DNA from 3 places in the Variovorax sp. V93 genome. Region 2 is predicted to be linked to each of the others. Evidence: riboswitches for the same ligand, from Rfam matches in the RefSeq annotation. Region 2 holds a riboswitch; each other region holds the start of a gene.
The links. Region 2 has a riboswitch for glycine ahead of gcvT (glycine cleavage system aminomethyltransferase GcvT). Riboswitches for the same ligand answer to the same signal wherever they lie in the genome.
Positions count from the first base shown of each region.

Region 1: linked by a shared signal. The riboswitch ahead of ACAM54_RS03520 (D-amino acid dehydrogenase) and the one ahead of gcvT (glycine cleavage system aminomethyltransferase GcvT) in region 2 are both predicted to bind glycine.
Region 3: linked by a shared signal. The riboswitch ahead of ACAM54_RS07025 (ABC transporter substrate-binding protein) and the one ahead of gcvT (glycine cleavage system aminomethyltransferase GcvT) in region 2 are both predicted to bind glycine.

Region 1 covers NZ_AP028669.1:787,031-790,269, reverse strand. The annotation lists gene rfbD (dTDP-4-dehydrorhamnose reductase) at 1-261, opposite strand, end outside; gene rfbB (dTDP-glucose 4,6-dehydratase) at 258-1,340, opposite strand; glycine riboswitch at 1,435-1,528, shown strand; glycine riboswitch at 1,568-1,674, shown strand; gene ACAM54_RS03520 (D-amino acid dehydrogenase) at 1,766-3,067, shown strand; gene ACAM54_RS03515 (FIST C-terminal domain-containing protein) at 3,086-3,239, opposite strand, start outside.
Region 2 covers NZ_AP028669.1:3,397,724-3,400,962, reverse strand. The annotation lists gene gcvH (glycine cleavage system protein GcvH) at 1-318, opposite strand, end outside; gene gcvT (glycine cleavage system aminomethyltransferase GcvT) at 364-1,542, opposite strand; glycine riboswitch at 1,588-1,703, opposite strand; glycine riboswitch at 1,716-1,806, opposite strand; gene ACAM54_RS16135 (hypothetical protein) at 1,838-2,386, opposite strand; gene ACAM54_RS16130 (TRAP transporter large permease) at 2,536-3,239, opposite strand, start outside.
Region 3 covers NZ_AP028669.1:1,494,236-1,497,474, reverse strand. The annotation lists gene ACAM54_RS07030 (ABC transporter permease) at 1-136, opposite strand, end outside; gene ACAM54_RS07025 (ABC transporter substrate-binding protein) at 158-1,744, opposite strand; glycine riboswitch at 1,868-1,998, opposite strand; gene ACAM54_RS07020 (hypothetical protein) at 2,140-2,928, opposite strand; gene ACAM54_RS07015 (NADPH-dependent FMN reductase) at 3,037-3,239, shown strand, end outside.

The sequences.
Region 1 (3,239 bases), 2.6 Mb from region 2:
CACGCCGGGGGAGGTGGCGTTGAGCTTGCGCGCGAACTCGGGCTCGCTCTCGGCCTTGTCGACGGCGGTGTGGGCTGCGGCATTGACGATGACGTCGGGGCGCACTTTCAGCACGGTGTCGGCCAGTTGCTCGGGGCGGCTGAAATCGGCATTCAGATCGGTGCTGTCGAAATCGAGCGCGACCAGCTCGCCCAGCGGTGCGAGGCTGCGCTGCAGCTCCCAGCCGACCTGGCCGCCCTTGCCCAGCAACAGCAGCTTCATGCCGCGGCCTGGGCCGCGGGTGCGGCGTCGTATTGCTTCTCGACCCATTCGCGGTAGGCACCGCTTTGCACGTTGCGCACCCATTCGCCGTTGGCAAGGTACCACTCGACGGTCTTGCGGATGCCGCTGTCGAAGGTTTCGGCGGGCTTCCAGCCGAGCTCGCGTTCGAGCTTGCGCGCGTCGATGGCGTAGCGCCGGTCGTGGCCCGGGCGATCGGTGACGTAGCTGATCTGCGCCTTGTAGGGCTTGCCGTCGGCGCGCGGGCGCAGTTCGTCGAGCAGGGCGCAGACGGTGTTGACGATCTCGATGTTGGGCTTCTCGTTCCAGCCGCCGACGTTGTAGGTCTCGCCGAGCTTGCCGGCTTCGAGCACGCGCCGGATGGCGCTGCAGTGGTCCTTCACGTAGAGCCAGTCGCGCACCTGCATGCCGTCGCCGTACACGGGCAGGGGCTTGCCGGCCAGGGCGTTGACGATCATCAGCGGGATGAGCTTCTCGGGGAAGTGGAAGGGCCCGTAGTTGTTGGAGCAGTTGGTGGTGACGACCGGCAGGCCGTAGGTGTGGTGCCAGGCGCGCACGAGGTGGTCGCTGGCGGCCTTGCTGGCCGAGTAGGGGCTGTTGGGCTCGTACTTGTTGTCTTCGGTGAAGGCGGGGTCGGTCTTGGAGAGGGAGCCGTAGACCTCGTCGGTGGACACGTGCAGGAAGCGGAAGGCGGCCTTCTGCTCGGCCGGCAGCGCGCTCCAGTGGCCGCGCACGGACTCGAGCAGGCGGAAGGTGCCGAGCACGTTGGTCTGCACGAAGTCTTCGGGGCCGTGGATGGAGCGGTCGACGTGTGATTCCGCGGCAAAGTTCACAATGGCCCGCGGTTTGTGCTCGGCCAGCAGGCGATCGACCAGGGCGCTGTCGCCGATGTCGCCCTGCGCGAAGATGTGCCGCGGGTCGCCCTTGAGGGACGCGAGCGTCTCGAGATTGCCGGCGTAGGTCAGTTTGTCGAGATTCACGACAGGCTCGTCGCCCTGCGCCAGCCAGTCGAGTACGAAGTTGGCGCCGATGAAGCCCGCGCCGCCGGTTACCAGGATCATGAGTCTCCCCGAAGTTTCGAATCGATGACAATTATCCCATTGCTCCGAATTGTCAAAATTCATGGTTGGCGGCTTTGCGGCCTCCGCCTACAATCGTTTCATTGCAGGAGAGCGAGTAGTACTTATTGCTACTCCACCGAAGGCGCAAACTCCCATAAACGCTCAGGTCGGCCGAACGTAACCTTGAAGTTCTTTCAAAGAGTTGCGTGGCATGTACTGCATCAATTGACAGGCCGTCTGGAGAGCCATCGCCCCGCGCGATGCACCGAAGGAGCAAACCCGTTGCAAGGTGCAACAGGTGAATCTCTCAGGTACCAAGGACAGGGGGAGCGGCGACTTGGACGGCGTTCGTCCGGTTGCTCGCTATTGAATCAGTAGCACACCAAGTCCGCCGTTCAAGTGCCCATCTTCAAAAGGTACTTGAAATGCGCGTGATCGTTCTTGGCGCCGGCCTGCTCGGCGTGACTTCGGCTTACTTCCTCCAGCAACTCGGCCACGAGGTGACCGTGATCGACCGGCAGGCCACGCCGGCCGCCGAAACCAGCTTTGCCAACGGCGGGCAGATCTCGGTCAGCCATGCCGAGCCCTGGGCCAACCCGAGCGCTCCGCTCAAGGTGCTGCAATGGCTGGGCAAGGAAGATGCGCCGCTGCTCTTTCGCATCCGCGCCGACATGCGCCAGTGGCTCTGGGGCCTGCAGTTCCTGCGCGAATGCACGCCGGCGCGCACCCGGCACAACATCGAGCAGATCGTGCGACTGGGCACCTACAGCCGCGACGTGCTGCAGCAGCTGCGCCGCGACACCGGCCTGGACTACGACCAGCGCACGCAGGGCATCCTGCACTTCTATACGACGCAGAAGGAGTTCGACGGCGCCCTGGAGCCGGCCGAACAGATGCGCGCGCTCGGCTGCGAGCGGCGGGTGATCTCGGCCGACGAGGCCGTGAAGATCGAGCCCGCCCTCGCCCACATCCGCCCGAAGCTGGCCGGCGCCACTTACACGGCGGAGGACGAGTCCGGCGACGCGAACCTTTTTGCGCGCGAGCTGGCGAAGCGCGCGGCCGCAGCGGGCGTGAAGTTCCTCATGAGCCACACGGTCACGGCGCTGCGCGAGGCCGGCGGCAGCATCGACCATGTCGAAGCCACCGACTGCGAAGGCCGCTTCCAGCGCATCCGCGGCGACGCCTTCGTGCTCGCGATGGGTTCGCTGAGCCCGATCGTTGCCGCGCCGCTGGGCATCCGGCTGCCGATCTATCCGGCCAAGGGCTATTCGGTGACGCTGCCGGTGAAGGACGCCTCCAGGGCCCACCAGGTTTCGCTGACCGATGACGAGTTCAAGCTCGTGTTCTCGCGCTACACCTCGGCCTCGGGCGACCGGCTGCGCATTGCCGGAACGGCCGAGCTCAACGGCTACGACCGCGACCTGAACCGCGTGCGCTGCGAGGCGATCGTGCGGCGCGTCGAGGAGCTCTTTCCGGGCGCCGGCGACACCACGCAGGCCCAGTTCTGGACCGGCCTGCGCCCCGCAACGCCGAGCAACGTGCCGCTGATCGGCAAGACGAAACTGCCGAACCTGTACCTGAACACCGGCCATGGCACGCTCGGCTGGACGCACGCCTGCGGTTCGGGCAAGTCGATCGCGCGCATCGTGAGCGGGCTCGCGCCCGAGGTGGACTTTGCGTTCACCGGCCTGCCTGCGCCGGCAGCGCGCGTGCTGCAACCGGCCTGAACACAGGCAGGGCTGGGTTCAGTCCTTGCTGGTGAACACCGTCAGCACGCCGGTGTAGCCGTAAAGATGGTGGCGGGCGATTTCGCCCGCGGCGAAGAAGCCGACCAGCGGCACGTCGCCCAGCGCGTGCCGCACGATCTGCAGCTCGGCGCCCGGTGCGCCGAAATGCGGC
Region 2 (3,239 bases):
CTGCGCCGGCTCGCTGAGCTTGACCTTGAAGAACCAGCCCGCGGCCAGCGGGTCGGTGTTGGCGAGCGAGGGATCGGCGCGCAGGGCTTCGTTCACTTCGGTGATCTCGCCCGACACGGGCATGAACACATCGGCCGCGGCCTTGACCGATTCGACGACACCGGCAACCTCGCCCTGTGCAAAGGTCTTGCCGACTTCAGGCAGGTCGACAAAGACCACGTCGCCGAGCGCGTCCTGCGCATGCACGGTGATGCCGACGGTGGCTGCGCTGCCTTCGGCCGAGACCCATTCATGGTCCTTGGTGTACTTGATGCTCATGGTGGAAAACTCCTCGTGGAAAAAATGATGGTTGGGGCGCAGCGCCTAGCCGCGGTAGTAGCGCGTGGGCACGAAAGGCAGGGTCGAGACTTCCATCGGCACCGGCTTGCCGCGCACGATGGCCTGAACGCGCGTGCCGGGCTCGGAAAACGCGGTGGCCACGTAGCCCATGGCAATCGGGCGGTCGGCCGTCGGGCCGAGCAGGCCGCTCGTGACAAAGCCGATGTCGTGGCCTTCGAAGGATTGCAGCACGGTGCCGTCGCGCACCGGAATGCGTTCCAGCGCCACGAGGCCGACGCGCTTGCGCTTCAGCGTGTCATGGTCGGTGTGGCCCGCGGCGCCGGCCGTGGCGGCGGCGAGCTGGGCCAGGACTTTGGCCGCGCCGGGGAAGCCGCCTTCGCGCGCGCCGCCCGTGCGGCGCACCTTCTGGATCGCCCAGTTCAGCGAGGCCTCGACCGGCGTGGTGGCGGTGTCGATGTCGTTGCCGTAGAGGCACAGCCCCGCTTCCAGCCGCAGCGAATTGCGTGCGCCCAGGCCGATGGGCTTGACCTCGGGCTGCGCCAGCAGCAGGCGGGCCAGCGCCTCTGCATTCTGGCCGGCCACCGAGATCTCGAAGCCGTCCTCGCCGGTGTAGCCGCTGCGCGTGGCGAAGGCCGGAATGCCGCCGATCTGCACCGCGCCGCCCGTCATGAACACGAAGCGCTCGATGCCGGGCGACAGCCGCGCCAGCACCGTGGCTGCCTGCGGCCCCTGCAGCGCGAGCAGCGCGTGGTCGGGCATGGGCTGCACCTCGCAGCGTGCGCCGATCTGCTGCTGGATGTGGGCGATGTCCGCCACCTTGCAGGCGCCGTTGACGATCACGAAGATCGAGCCGTGGCCTTCGTTGAAGAACATCAGGTCGTCGAGGATGCCGCCCTCGTCGTTCAGCAGCAGGCCATAGCGCTGCTTGCCGGCGGCGAGGTCGATCACGTCGACCGGCATCAGGGTTTCGAAGGCGGCCGCCGCGTCCGGACCGACCAGGCGCAGCTGGCCCATGTGCGAGATGTCGAACAGGCCGGCCGCATCGCGCGTGTGCCTGTGCTCGGCCATGAGGCCGGCGGGGTACTGCACCGGCATCGAATAGCCGGCAAACGGCACCATGCGGGCGCCGAGCTCCACGTGCAGGCCGTACAGCGGGGTCTTCAGGAGTTGTTCGGCGGAAGAGGCGTCGGAGGATGCGGCCACGGGGCACTCCAAAGGGGCAGACGAATTCCATGGCGCGAGCCATGGGCCACCCCTGCTGTCCGCTTTACCTGAGAGATTCGCCCCACGATCGGGGTTTGCTCCTTCGGTGGGCTGGTGCATCGCATTGATGCAAGCAACAGCCTCTCTCCAGCAAGGAAACGCCGGCATGCGCCAGCGCTGTGTCAGTCCTTTTGCCTGAGCGTTCGGGAAACCCCTGCGCCTTCGGCGGCCCCGGCTGGCGGGGCTCTCTCCTGACCATGGGAGTGTAGTGGATCGCGGCCGTCCGGTCTGCGGCTCAGTGCACGGTCTCGGCCGGCGGCAACAGCCGGTCGATGCGCTCGCGCAGCGATTCGGCCCGCTCGGCGCCCGCGGCTTTCTCGACCTCGGTGAGCATCAGCGCGGCAATGCTCAGCATCGCGCCGCGGTCGCGCGCCTCGCGCAGGGCGTCGCGCATCTGCAGCGCGAACCTGGGGTCGCGGCGCACGAACATGCGCTCGCAGATGTCGAACAGGAACATGCGCGTCGTGGCCAGGGATCGCTTGCCGTCGAAGTTGTCGGCCGAGGTGGCGAGCCGTATCGGGTCGGCTGCGGGCACCGGGGCGGGCGGCGGGGCCACGGCCTGCGCTGCCGCGGCAGCCACCGCCTGCGCGTCCTGCAGGTAGCCCTGGCGCATCAGCGCCTGGATCGCCTGCTCGGCTTCGGTCCGGCTTGCGAACAGCGGGCTGAAATCGGTCAGCGAACGCCGGCCGTCGGCCATCAGCAGCAAGGCGCGTTCGCGCTGGCTCAGCGTGCGCTGGCGGCCCTGGAGTTCGTCGCGTGCCTTGTCGGTCTTGGTGGGAAACATGGCGCCACAGCTTTCGGGAATCGAGGGCTGCAGCATCGTTGCAAGCGGTGACATCTTCGTGAAACGTTTGCCTTACAGCGGCGCCGCCGCACAAAAAAAGCAGCCTGCGAACAGGCTGCCGTTTCTTCCTTGTTTTTCGCGCCGTTCCGCTACTTGGCGTACACCAGGTCGCGCAGCGCCAGCGATATCCATGGCACGTAAGTGATCACCATCAGGCAGGCCAGGATCACGAGCACGAAGGGCACCAGGTACTTCACGATCCGGTCGAGCGAGATGCGCGCCACCGTGCAGGCGGCGAACAGGTTCACGCCGAAAGGCGGGGTGATCATGCCGAGCGCAAGGTTCACCACCATGACGAGCCCGAAGTGCACCGGGTCGATGCCGAAGTGCACCGCCACCGGCGCGAGAATCGGCGCGAGCACGATGATGGCCGCGCTGGTCTCGATGAACATGCCGATGACGAACAGCGCCGCGTTCACGCCCAGGAGGAACATCGCGGGCGACTTCAGCACTTCCTGCAGCCAGTGGCCGATGGCATCGGGCACGCCCGCGCGCGTGATCAGGAACGCGAACAGGCCCGCGTTGGCGATGATGAACATGATCACCGCCGACGACAGCACCGACTTGCGCAGGATCACGTACAGGTCCGCGGGCTTGATCTCGCGGTAGATCACGACGCCCACCACCAGCGCATAGAACACCGCCACGGCCGAGGCTTCGGTGGGCGTGAAGATGCCGCCGTAGATGCCGCCCAGGATGATGACGGGCATCAGCAGCGCCCAGCCGGCCTGCCACAGCGCCTTGCCGAAAGGCATGCGGCCGTCGCCGTCGTTCTTGCCCCAGCCCTTCCACT
Region 3 (3,239 bases), 1.9 Mb from region 2:
CGCTGGTGCCGCTGTCGCCCACGATGGCGGCGGCCGGATCGCCGGGCGCCAGCCGGAGCATGAGGAACACGATCAACGCGACGATGACGAGCACCGGCACGGTCGACAGGATGCGGCGCACAAGAAAGATCTGCATGGGTATGGCGACGCGGCGCGCTCAGCTCTTCCTGATGTTCCAGAACACATTGACCGGCGAGCGCACCACGCCGCTCACCACACCCTTGCGGTAGGCCGTGAGCGGCTTGTATTCGCCGATCGGCGCGTAGATGCCGGTGTCGTACACGCGCTGCTGGATGGCCGTGGCCAATTCCTTGCGCCTGGCCTCGTCCGCGCTCGCGAGGAAGTCGAACTTCAGCTGTTCGAGCTTGTCGTCGGTGGCCCAGCCGAACCAGCCCTTCTCGCCGTTGCCCGTGAGAGGCGCGTAGAACATCGGGTTCATGTTGTCGGCAATGCCCCAGCCGGTGATGAAGAGGTTCCAGCCGCCCTTGTCGACCGGGTCCTTCTTGGCGCGGCGCGTGACCAGCGTGGGCCAATCCATCGACTGCATATCGACGTTGAAGCCGGCCTGCTTCAGCAGCTGCGCCATCACCGGCGGAAACTTGTTGAGCAGCGCGAAGTCGGCTGGATACATCAGCACGACCGGCTTGCCGTCGTAGCCCGCTTCCTTGAGCAGCGCCTTGGCTTTCTCGAACTGCGGCTTGCCGGTGAAGTAGCCGGTCTTGTCGTTCGAGAACATCGTGCCGCACGGGTAGACCGAGGCGCAGCTGTTGTAGAGCTCCTTGTGCACCATCTGGGCGCGCATCAGCGCCTCCTGATTGATGGCCATGATGGCGGCCTGCGCGATCTTCGGATTGTCGAAGGGCGGGATGACGTGGTTCAGGTGCAGCGCGAACGAGCCCTTCGGGATCGGGTTGTCGACGGTGATGGCGGAGTTGTTCTTGAGTGCCGTGTACTGCTCCGGCGGCAGCCATTCGATCATGTCGACCTCGCCGTTGGCGAGCGCATTGGCCTGCGTCTGGGCGTCTTTCAGGATGATCCATTCCATGCGGTCGACGTACACGTTCTTGCCACCCGCCGTGCCCGAAGCTGCCTCGGTGCGCGGCACGTACCTGGTGTTCTTCAGGTAGACCACCTTCTCGCCAGGGCGGTACTCTTCCTTCTTGAAGATGTAGGGACCCGAGCCCGTGGCGTCGTCGATCTGCTTGTCGGCCGGCGTGGCGGCCACGCGCGCCGGCATGATGAAGGGCGGATTCGACGAGGGCTTGCTCAGCGCGTCGAGCACCATGCCGAAGCTGTCCTTGAACACCAGCCTGAAGGTGTTGGCGTCGACGGCCTCGGCCTTGTCGAGCGCGGCGTACATCTTCTGGCCCAGCCCGTCGCGCTGGCCCCATCGCTTGAGCGACGCCAGCACGTCTTCCGAGGTGACCGGCTTGCCGTCATGAAACTCCAGGCTCTTGCGCAGCGTGAAGGTCCATGTCTTGCCGTCGGCGCCGGTGGTGTACTTGTCGACCATCTGCGGCTTGACCTTGCCCTGTTCGTCCACGCCGAAGAGCGTGTCGTACACGGCATAGCCGTGGTTGCGCGTGACGAACGCGGTGGTCCAGATCGGGTCGAGAATCTTCAGGTCCGACTGCGGCACCAGGCGCAGCACCTTGCCCGCATCCTGTGCGAACGCGCTTGTTGCGGCGGCAGCGGCAAGCATGGCGCCCGCGACAACGGCTTTCAGGTTTCGTTTCGACAGCATCTTCGGTTCTCCGGTTGAAAAATCGTGAGGAACGGGTTTCGATTCAGGCGCGGTGCGCTCGAACAGAAGTCATGAAGAAGAAGCCTCCGGAAGCGCGCAAAGGCCACCCCGCGCACTGCGCGAGATGCCCCTGCTGTCCTTTGGCCTGAGAGATTCACCATGCACGCTCATCGCGCAAGGCTTGCCCCTTCGGCGGCCGCCCTCGGAGTCCTTTGTATTCAGAACCCCGGGCAGCGCTCTCCAGCGTTGGTCAAGTTGTCCAGTCTTGGGACCTGAGCGTTATGGGCTGTCGCCTTCGGTAATGCACTAACTCGAAGCATCGAGCCGGCATTTCTCCTGGACGTTTTCTTCCAAGCAGAATGCGTGCCACTCGGGCACCCACTCGAACGCGTGTGCTACTGCGGCCCGCCGCAGAAGCTCACCCTTTCGGTGGTCCTGGCGGTGAAGTGAAGGCGCGTGGTGGTGGTGTCGCTGGCGGGCGTGTTCTGCGGCCATTCGCTCTGCAGCCACGTGTACTGCCAGCTGTAGGCCTCGCCTGGCCTGGCGGGTTCGCCGTAGGTGATGCGGAGGCTGCCGCTGCTCTCGTCGTGGCAATGCTTCGACCGCTTGTATTCCTTTTCGCTGAAGCAGGCGCGGATCATCTTCGAGCATGAAAAAGGAATGCCTTCGTATACGGCCCTGGTTGCGTCCTCGAGCGGCACGAAGTCGGCCTTGCTGAACGAAGCGCCGCCGCCCGAATACATCTCCGACACCGTCTGGAGCACGGCCGCGGCCCACCGCCCTTCTGCCAGCGGGTAGAGCGCCGGCGCGAGGGAAATGCGCGCGTCCGCCATGCCGGGGTCCGCTGCTTTCCTCATCAACGCGGCCGCATAGCTGCTGAAGTCGTGCAGGCGGCTGAGCTGCCACGTGCCTGCAATGCGCCTGATGCGCGCCATGGCCAGCGGCTCGCCCGAGAACACCGCGTAGTCCCCTGCCGCCGCGCCGCGCGGCCGGTACAGGCCCAGCGCCTGCGGATCGCAGGGCTGCGGCAACAGCGCGCACAAGCGCGCGCGCCAATCCGCATCCAGCGATTCCGGCTTCTTCACCGCATCGAACAACTGCGCCGACGGCGCGGCGCCCACGCGCCCCGCGAGCAGCAGGACGAGCATCGAGGCGGTGGTGCGCAGAATGGGCAGCAGGTTCATGGACCGGCATGGTAGCCAGCCCGCAAGTTGCTGCAACCAATTGCGGCGCGGGCGAGCCGATGTTGTAGCCTTCGCCCCACGGCCATCCCGGCCTCGAACGGAGCGAAGATGGCAGACAGGATTCTGGTGTTCTATGGCTCGTACCGGTCGGACCGCATGGGCATTCGCCTGGCGGACTACCTGGTGGCGGGACTCAACGCGCGAGGCGCCGAAGCCGAGCTGATCGACGCCAAGGCCGTCGACCTGCCCATGCTCGACCGCATGTACAAGGAATACCCCCAGGGCACCGCGCCCGCGGCCATGGAAGCGCT